Regions from separate parts of the Kitasatospora sp. NPDC101176 genome, predicted to be linked through region 2. Evidence: riboswitches for the same ligand, from Rfam matches in the RefSeq annotation. Region 2 holds a riboswitch; each other region holds the start of a gene.
What was found. A riboswitch is a leader RNA that binds a small molecule or an ion and turns the genes downstream of it on or off. The one in region 2 is predicted to bind cyclic di-AMP.
Positions count from the first base shown of each region.

Region 1: another riboswitch for cyclic di-AMP. It lies ahead of ACIRS1_RS14360 (peptidoglycan DD-metalloendopeptidase family protein); the one in region 2 lies ahead of ACIRS1_RS04655 (NlpC/P60 family protein).
Region 3: another riboswitch for cyclic di-AMP. It lies ahead of ACIRS1_RS01000 (hypothetical protein); the one in region 2 lies ahead of ACIRS1_RS04655 (NlpC/P60 family protein).

Region 1 covers NZ_JBIWPA010000008.1:34,974-38,173, forward strand. The annotation lists gene ACIRS1_RS14355 (MFS transporter) at 1-1,460, opposite strand, end outside; cyclic di-AMP (ydaO/yuaA leader) riboswitch at 1,773-1,956, shown strand; gene ACIRS1_RS14360 (peptidoglycan DD-metalloendopeptidase family protein) at 1,959-2,960, shown strand.
Region 2 covers NZ_JBIWPA010000002.1:419,294-422,493, reverse strand. The annotation lists gene ACIRS1_RS04660 (NlpC/P60 family protein) at 1-162, opposite strand, end outside; gene ACIRS1_RS04655 (NlpC/P60 family protein) at 390-1,532, opposite strand; cyclic di-AMP (ydaO/yuaA leader) riboswitch at 1,543-1,696, opposite strand; gene ACIRS1_RS04650 (NlpC/P60 family protein) at 2,044-3,081, opposite strand.
Region 3 covers NZ_JBIWPA010000001.1:246,237-249,436, forward strand. The annotation lists gene ACIRS1_RS01000 (hypothetical protein) at 1-1,257, opposite strand, end outside; cyclic di-AMP (ydaO/yuaA leader) riboswitch at 1,266-1,424, opposite strand; gene ACIRS1_RS01005 (MoaF-related domain-containing protein) at 1,868-2,197, shown strand; gene ACIRS1_RS01010 (alpha/beta hydrolase-fold protein) at 2,258-3,200, opposite strand, start outside.

The sequences.
Region 1 (3,200 bases), on a different contig from region 2:
GGCGGGGTGGTGCCGCAGGTCCACGCGCAGTCCGGCTCGGCGACGGGGTGGTCCTCCGGCGCGAGCACGTTTCCGCGGACGGTGGCGAGGGCGGTCAGCCCGCCGGCGCAGAGCAGACCGGCACAGATCAGCATCGCGGTGTGGAAGGCGGAGTCCACCGCGGACGGCACCCGGTAGGCGTCGCCGCTGAGCCCGGCGAGCGCCGGCAGGGCGGCGACCGCGAGCAGACCGGCCGCGCGGGCGGCGGCGTTGTTGACCCCGCTGGCGATGCCCGCGTGCCGCACCTCGACCGCGGCCAGCACCGTCGCGGTCAGCGGCGCCACCAGCAGGGTCATCCCGCAGCCCATCACCGTCACGGCCGGCAGCACGTCTGCCCAGTAGGTGGAGCCGGCGCCGATGCGCAGCATCAGCAGCACCCCGGCGGCGCACAGCAGCGGCCCGACGGTCAGCGGGATCCGCGGGCCGATCCGCTTGCCCAGCCGCCCGGCGCGCGCCGAGAACGTGAGCATCAGCACGGTGATCGGGACCAGGGCGAGGCCGGAGACCAGGGGGGAGAAGCCCGAGACGATCTGCAGCTGCACGACCAGCAGGAAGAACACCCCGCTGAACGCCGCGTAGACGCACAGGGTGACCAGGTTCACGGCGGTGAACAGCCGGGAGGAGAAGAGGCCGAGCGGCAGCATCGGCTCGGCGGCGCGGCGTTCGACCGTGAGGAAGGCCGCGCCGAGCACCAGCCCGACCGCTCCGGCGAGCCAGACCGCGGGGGAGAGGCCCTCCCCGGCGGCGGTCAACGCGTAGGTGAGCGCACCGAGGGCGAGCGCGGCGAGCAGCGCGCCGAGGACGTCGAAGCGGCCGGTGGCGCTCTCGTCCCGGCTCTCCGGGACGTGCCGGGCGGCGACCGCGACGACGGCGGCCGCCAGCGGCAGGTTGAGCAGGAAGATCCACCGCCAGCCGGGGCCGTCCACCAGCCAGCCGCCGAGGAACGGGCCGACCGCCGCCGACACGCCGCCGAGCCCCGACCACAGGCCGACCGCCGCCGAGCGGTCCTCCGGGTGGAAGACGGCCTGCAGCATGGCGAGCGAACCGGGGGTGAGCAGCGCGCCGCCGATGCCCTGCACGGCGCGGGCCGCGACCAGCACCTGGATGGTGGGGGCGGCGGCGCAGGCCGCCGAGGCGGCGGCGAACCAGACCACCCCGATCAGGAACACCCGGCGCCGGCCGTACCGGTCGCCGAGCGCGCCGCCGAGCAGGATCAGCCCGGCGAGCGTCAGCAGATAGGCGTTCAGGGTCCATTGCAGGGAGGCGAGGGAGGCACCGAGGTCGGTGCCGATCCGGGGCAACGCGACGTTCACCACGGTGCCGTCGAGCATCGCCATGCTGGAGCCGAGCACGGTTGCCAGGAGTACCCAGCGTCCCTGCGCGGTGCCCAGGCGCAGGGTGCCGGCCGCGGAGGTGGCCACGGCCCGATCCTGCGCCCCGCGGGGCCCGCGTGACAAGGGTCACCGGGGGGTGTGTCGACGGTGTGCGGTGCGTGAGCGAACGGTCGCGCAGCGGTGGCGGGATCGGCGCAGCGTCGTGGATCAGTGGCGCCGGGTGAATGGATTGTGCACGCACGGTGCAGCCGATCATTCGGAGTGTCACGGCCCCGGCGGGGATGGTTGTCCGTTCAAGAGATCGACATTGCTTCACCCGGACGGATGGGTTTTAGTTCAGCGACCGCCCGGCCAGTCCGGACGGATCCGCCGGGTGGAACGCCGAATCCTGCCGCTGCCCGGTGGTTCGAACTGAACTCTGTACGGCAGGAGCGGGGGACCCACAGGTAAGTCGCCGGACCGGGATCGGCACGCGCTTCGCGTACCGGATCCCAGGGCCGGCTTGGGGTGAAGCCGCGCATGCGGCCGGGCAACTCCAGCCCGAACCCGACAGCTCACCTCGCAGGCGTCGGAGAGGAAACTTCCATGCCTGCTCAGGCTCGTCGTATCGCCCTGCCCCGCGCCGCCCGCATCGGCATCGCCACCGCGGTCACCGGGGTCTCCTTCGCCCTTCCGCTCGTGGCCGCCGTGAGCGCCCAGGCGCACACCGCCCCGGCCGCCCCGGCCGCGCAGAGCTCCACCTGGACCGGCGCCACCAGCGTCGACGCCAAGCCGGCCGCCCCGGCCGCCGCTCCCGCCACCGCCCCGGCCCAGGCCGAGAGCTACCGCGTCGTCAGCGGTGACACCCTGTCGAAGATCGCCGACGCCAAGCACGTCGACGGTGGCTGGCAGGCGCTGTACGAGCACAACCGCTCGGTCGTCGGCGGCAACCCGAACCTGATCTTCCCGGGTCAGCACCTCTCGATCGCCGGCCACGCCGCGCCGTCCGCGGACGCCGCCCCGGCGAAGCCCGCCGCCCCGGCCGCCCCGGCCAAGCCCGCCGCCCCGGCCAAGCCGAAGGCCCAGGTGCAGGCCAAGACCGAGGCTGCCAAGCCGTCCGCCCCGGTCCAGACCCAGGTGCAGACCGCCGCCCCGAAGCCGGCCGCCGCCGTCACCGCCGCCCCTGCGGCCGCCAGCACCTCGGGCTTCGTCGCCCCGCTGGCCAACCCGAAGCTGGGCACCGCCTACGGCGTGGCCGGTTCGATGTGGGCCTCCGGCCACCACACCGGCCAGGACTTCGTCGCCTCCACCGGCACCCCGCTGCGCGCCGTCGCCAACGGCGTCGTGGTGAAGGCCGGCAACGGTGGCGCCTACGGCAACGAGGTCGAGATCAAGCTCGCCGACGGCCACTACGCCGAGTACGCGCACCTCTCCTCGATCGGCGTGTCGATGGGTCAGACCGTCACCGTCGGCCAGCAGATCGGCCTCTCCGGTGCGACCGGCAACGTGACCGGCCCGCACCTGCACTTCGAGATCCGCACCGGCTCCGAGTACGGCTCGGACATCGACCCGGTCGCCTACCTGCGGGCGCACGGCGTCGCTCTCTGACCCTGACGGGTCGAGGGCCCGGTCCCGCCGGACGGGCCCTTCGGGACTACCGCTGATGCGGGGCGAAACGATCCTCCGGGATGGTCATGTCGGGTGACCGCTCGACCGGGTGATCGCCGCAACGGCGGACATGGGCGCGGGACACGCCCAGGCCGGCCCGGCTCGCGAGACCTCCCTCGCGAGCCGGGCCGGCCGCTGCCGTTTCCGCCGCCGTTTCCAGGGGCGTTCCCGGGGGCGTTC
Region 2 (3,200 bases):
GAGCTGTTCGACCTGCGCCTTGACGTCCTTGCGGCTGGGCGGCTCGGGGGCCCCGGGGGCGGCCTGGGCACTGCCGCCGGTCGTGACGCCCAGGGCGGTGGTGGCGGCCGCGGTCAGCACCAGCGCACGGGCGAGCAGTTGGGAACGGCGGTGCACGGGCATGGCGGCGGCGGCTCCAGTCCTGCGGCACGGCCCCGCCGCCGCACCCGGTGGGCGGTCTGGAAGCGGGAGTCCGGTGGCAGACGTTAGCGAGTCCGGGCAAGCGAGTCCAAACCCCTCCGGACCCGAATATTCGACCACCAATCGGACACCCATCCGTGCCCGGTGGAAAAGCCGCAGGCCCGGCCCTCCGTGACGGAGGGCCGGGCCCGGGTGCTCCGGAGTGGGGATCAGACCCGCACGATGGAGGCCAGCGGCATGTTGGAGACCGCCTCGTAGCGCACCGAGGCACCCGGCTTGGGCGCGTGCAGCACCTGGCCGTTGCCGGCGTAGATCCCCACGTGGTGGGCGTCGCTGTAGAAGATGAGCAGGTCGCCGGGCTGCGCCTGGGAGAGGTCGCTGCCGATCCGGGTGCCGGCACCGGCCTGCTCCTGGGAGGTCCGCGGGAGCGACACGCCGGCCTGGTTGAACGCCCAGACCATCAGGCCCGAGCAGTCGAACGAGCTGGGGCCGGTGGCGCCGTAGACGTACGGCGAGCCGACCTTGGTGGCGGCGATGGACAGCGCCGCGGCACCGCGGGAGCTGCCGGCGGCGACCGGCTTGGGGGCGGGCGCCGAGGTGGTCGGGGCGCTCAGGTCGGTGCGGTTGCTGTCCCGCGAGGAGCGGTCGGCGGCCTGCTGCGCGGCCTGCTGCTGGGCGGCCTTCGCGGCGGCGTCGGCCTTGGCCTTGGCCTCGGCGGCGGCCTTCTCCTCGGCCGCGCGGAGCGCCTGGCGCTCCTGCTCGGTCAGCGTGTTGAGGAGGTCCTGCGCGGCCTTGAGCTTGCCCTGGACCTCGTCCTTGGCGGCCTTCAGCTGCTGAGTGGTGGTCTCCATCTCGGCGAGCTTGCCCTGGGCCTCGGTGCGCACCTGGTCGAGCTTGCGCTGCTCGTCCTGGAGCTGCTTCAGCTGCCCCTTCTGGGTGTCACCGGCCTGGTTCAGCGTGCCGGCCTGGTTGAGGAAGTTGTCCGGGCTCGCGGAGAACATCAGCTGGACGGTCTGGGATATGCCGCCGTTGCGGTACTGCTCGCCGGCGATCTCGGCCAGGCCGCCCTGCAGGTCGGTCACCTGCGCCTGCTGCCGCGCCACCTGGTCCTGCAGGCCGGTGACCTGCTTCTGCAGCTCCTGCTGCTTCTCCTGGGCGGCGTTGAGCTTCTCGGTGGCGACCTCGGCCTGCTCGTTGAGCTGGTCGACCTGCTCCTTGACCTGGTCCTTGGTCGGCTGCGGGTCGGCGTGGGCGCCGGACTGCGCGGACAGCGCGACCGCCGCGGCGGCGACACCGGTCAGGATCGACACCCGGGCGCGGCCGGCGGGCTTGGGACGACGATGGGACGCCACGAAGGCGGGCTCCTTCTTCCTACGTCCGCCTACCGGGTGAGCTGACGGGTTCGGGCCGGAAGCGGGCCCTACGACGCCTCACGGCCGTTCCACCGGCCGACCTGACGCCGATTCACCCCGGAGGAACGTGGTTCCCCGGCTCCGCTCCACAGCGCCCCCGAACACTGGGCTCCCCGCCGGGCGGCCCTTCGGGCTGCCCCGCTGCTTCGCGAACTCGACGGAAACCACCGCCGCCACCCTGGCTGGGCGATCGACAGTGCGGTGGTTCGAGGCACGACCCTAGTAACTGAACCGTGATCCGTTCAAATCCTTGTCAGAAAAAAGATGGAAGAAGACCCAAGTTCATTTGTGAATATGACCGATGGTGATCACCACCGCACGCAAAGCTGATCGGCTTTCACCGCAAGGCCGTTCAGGACCCCTGGGGCGCGCAGAAATCCGAACGCCACCCCCGGTCGGGAGTGGCGGGGATCACAGGGTCGGCGACGGCCCCGCGGCGGCTGTCCCGCCGTCAGACCCGGCGGATGGTGTTGATCGGCATCGCGTCGGCCTTCATCACCTTCACCACGTCACCGGTGTGCGGGGCGTGCACCACCATGCCGTTGCCGATGTACATCCCGACGTGGTGCCGGTCGCTGCCGTAGATCACCAGGTCGCCCGGCTGGGCCTGGTCCAGCGAGGGCACCCGGGTGCCGACGTTGCCCTGCTCCTGCGAGGTGCGCGGCAGCGAGACGCCGGCCTGGGCGTACGACCAGACCATCAGGCCCGAGCAGTCGAAGGTGGTCGAGCCGGTGGCGCCCCAGACGTACGGCGAACCCTGCTTGCTCATCGCCTTGGCGACGGCCACGGCCGCGTACCCGCTCGCGGGCGGCAGGCTGCTGAGGTCGACCCGGTCCGCGCCGCGCGAGGCCCGGTCGTCCTGCGCCTGCTGGGCGCGCAGCGCGGCCCGCTCGGAGGCGCTGAGCGAGTTCAGCAGGTCCTGGGCGGCCTTGAGCTTCTGGTTGACGTCCGACTTGGCCTGGTTCAGGTCCTTGGTCGTGGAGTCCAGCGAGGCCAGCACGGCGGCGGCCTCGGCCTTCTCCTGGTCCAGCCGGCGCTGCTGGTCCAGCAGCCCCTTGAGCGCCTCGGCCTGGCTGGTGCTGGCCTGCTGGACGCTGGAGGCCTTGTCCAGGTACCCGGACGGGTCGGAGGAGAGCATCAGCTGGACGGACGGGTCGATGCCGCCGGTGCGGTACTGCTCGCCCGCCACCTCGGCCAGGCCCGTCTGCAGCTGGGTCATCTGCTCCTGGCTGCGGGCCACCTGGTCCTGCAGCTGGTCGGCCTGCTTGCGGAGCTGGTCGGACCGCTCCTTGGCGCCGTTGTACTTCTCGGCCGCCTGCTCCTGCTCCTGCTGGAGCTGGTCGATCTGCGCCTTGACGTCCGTCTTGTTCGGCTGGGGCGCGGCGTGCGCGGCCACCTGGGCGGAGAGGGCGACCGCGGTCGCAGCAGCAGCGGTGAGCACGGAGACCCGCGCGCGGCTCGGCTGCTTGGGACGGCGGTGGGAGGCCAAGGACCGGCTCCTTCTTCCATCGGCCTCACCCGATCAGGTGAGAATCCGGAAAATAGGTTTGACGCCAGACCCTAGTGAAGATCCAAGGGATTTTCCACTCCCCCGATGGCGTGAACTCC
Region 3 (3,200 bases), on a different contig from region 2:
CCGGACGTAGTCAGCGGCCATGCTGAGCGGCGTGGTCCCCTGCGGCGCCGGGTGGTACTGCCCCGCGCAGACCGAGAGGTTGAGGATCAGGTACGCCGACCAGTTGGCGCCGACGCCCTTGCCGTCCGAGAAGACCTTGACGCCGTTGACGTACCAGTCGACCGAGTTGGCGCCGTAGTAGGTGCCGATCGTCACCCACTGGTCCTTCGCGACGGCACTGGCGTCGGTGTAGTACTTGGCGTTGCCGGGGTTGACGTGGTTGGTCAGCTCCAGCAGGTTCGGGTTGTCGGGGTGGTACTCGAAGGAGTCGATCTCCCCGTTGCCGTTCTTCCAGGTCCACAGGGCCGGCCAGGCGCCGGAACCGGACGGCAGCTTGACCCGGGTCTCGGCGTAGTCGCCGGTCTTGACCTGGAAGCCCTCGCTGGAGCCCTCGGTGGTCAGGAAGCCCGCGTTCCAGGCCTGCTTGCCGTTCTCCAGGGTGGTGCCGCTCGGCGCGGCGGTGAAGGTGGCGACCCCGTTGGCGACGCTGACGTTGTTCTTGTTCAGCAGGTCGAGCTTGTTGTCGTCCGGGTTGTGGTTCCCGTACCTGTAGGCGGTGCTCTTGTCACCGACCCAGCGCGAGCCCCAGGTGATCGAGCTGTTGAACTCGTCGGACCAGGTCAGCGCCTTGCCCGCGACCGGGGAGGCCGGTGTGCCCGCCGAGGGGCTCGCCGTGGCACCGGGGGTGCCGGTGGGGGACGGCGTCGGGGTGGCGGTGGGGGTCGCGGTGGGAGCCGGGGTCGGGGTCGCCGTGCCGGAGACCACCAGCTGCTGCGAGGGCAGGTTGTGCCAGGCGCCGCCGAGGTCCTGCCAGAAGCCGAACTGGCTGTACGTCCCGGCCGGCAGCGCGCGGGCACCGCTGGTGAAGGACAGCCCGCTCGGGCAGATCTGCACGTTGGAGAGGTTGCCGGGGAAGTCCAGGTTGGTGCCGCGCGCGTCGCGCACGCCCACACCCACCGTCTTCGCGGTGACGCAGGCCGAGGAGTGGACGGTCAGCGAGGCGGTGGCGGCCTTGTTGGCGACCATCGTCGCGGGGGCCAGCCGGTCCTGGGTGACGGTCGGGGTGGTGGCGGCGTGGGCGGCGACGGTCGCCGGGAGGCCCAGCAGACCGGCACCGCTGACGGCGACCGCCCCGGTGGCGGCGAGGGCGGCGAGGCGGCCCCGGTGGGCCGGGCGGGCGTGGCGCGGCGTGCGGCGCCGGAGGGCAGGCTGGTGCATGGGGTGTCCTCTGCGACGCCTGCGAGGTGAGCTGTCGGGTTCGGGCTGCAGTTGCCCGGCCGCCGGTGGGAGCGGCTTCACCCCTAGCCGCGACCCGCACGCGGGAGAGCGTGCGGGCCGGGCGCTGACCTTGGTTCCCCCGCTCCCGTCCACTGTGGTCCTCGGTTGCCCGCCGGCGGGTGGACGGGACTCGGCGTCCCGGCGGCGGGGTCCGCGTGGCGGACGGCCGTTGCAGGCTAGGCAGACCGTCCGTGAACGGACAACTCTGCCGGGCGGGTTGTCGTGCAGCTCACAGTGGTGTCGATCAACGACGCTGCGTGGCGGTCGAGTTGATCATCCCCTCGGCCGAGCCGGGCGTCCACCCGGCTCCCGGCCTCCGCAGCCGGCACCCGGCGGCCGGAGGACGGCTCGCCGGTGCCCCCGAGGGACGTCCGGCGGGCACCCGCCCGGTGCGCCCTCCGGCGCGGCCGACTCCCCCGGCCGCGCCCGGCACAACTGCACCCGCCGGGCTCGCCCGGTCGGATAAATTGGAGGTCCGACATCTTCCGCAGTGCACAAGACCACACGGACCACCGTGCGCACCCCACCGGGAACGAGGTACCGCCCCACCATGACCGCGCCCCTGCCCGCCTTCGCCGGCCGCACCTACCTCTTCCGGGCCGACAACGGCGCGGCCTTCCGCAACGCCTACTCGGCCGACGGCACGCGGCTGCGCTGGGAGGGCCTCGGCGAGTCCGCGGGCCAGTGGGAGGACGTGCGGCTGCACGTCGCCGAGGTGGCGCCGGAGATCTACTTCGTCAGCTGGACGGAGCAGAGCGGGATCACCGTCAGCCACGTGATGGACCTCGGCAGGCTGACGGTCCGCGCCTTCTGGACCTTCGAGGGCGAGGGCGGCCGGGTGGGCGAGCTGCACACCGGGACCCTGGAGCGGGTGGCCTGACCGATCGGTCCGGTCGGTCCGGCCGGGGCCGCTGCGGTCAGGGGCCGGTCGGGCCGGGGCTCAGACGGTCTGGTTGGGCACCTTGAGGTGCTGGGACAGCCACTCGAGCGAGGAGGGCAGCAGCGCGCTCCACGTCTCGAAGTTGTGGCCGCCGTTCTCCAGCATGCTGTAGGACACCTTCATCGGGTCCTTCACCGCGTCGACGAAGGCCTCGGTCTCGCGCCGGTAGTCGCCGTCGCCCTTCTTGGTGCCGGCGAGAAGCACGGACACCTTAGGCTGCGGCAGGTTCTTCAGCCGCCACAACAGGTTCGCCTCGTTGCGGCGCTGGCTGCTGCCGCCGAACAGGTCCCCCGTGGTCGGGTCGTCCGCCGCGTCGTAGTAGGCGGAGAGCGCGACGGCCGTCGGGAAGACGTCGGGGTGGCGCATGGCCAGCTTGAGCGCGCAGTAGCCACCGGTGGAGTTGCCCATGAAGGCCCAGGCCTGCGGGTCCGCGGAGACCCGGTAGCTCGCCTGGATCGCCGAGGGGACGTCCTTGGTGAAGTACGTGTCGGACTGCGCGCCGCCCGGGATGTCCTCGCACTCGGTGTCCTGCGGCAGGGCGGGCGAGGGACGCACCAGGACCATGACGGTCGGCTGCATCCGGCCCTCCTGGAGCAGCTTGAGCGCCGCGCCGGGGTAGTTGAAGCGTGTGATCAGGTTCTCGGCGATCCCGGGGAACCCGGTGCTCACGATCACCGCCGGGAACTGCTTCTGCGCGTACTCCGGCTGGAAGTACTGCGGCGGCAGGTAGACGTAGCCCTCGGTGGAGAGGCGGCTGACCGCGCCGTCGATCCGCACCTTGCGGATCTCCCCCGACTGGGCGGGCTCGCGGCCCATCGCGCCACCGCCCTTGACGGAGGCGTGGCCGATCGTCTCCACGAGCAGGCGCCCGGAGGCGTCCGCCTTGTTGTGGATGACCACCGGCCCGGTGTCGCCGGTGCCCAGAAGGTCGTCCCAACTGCTG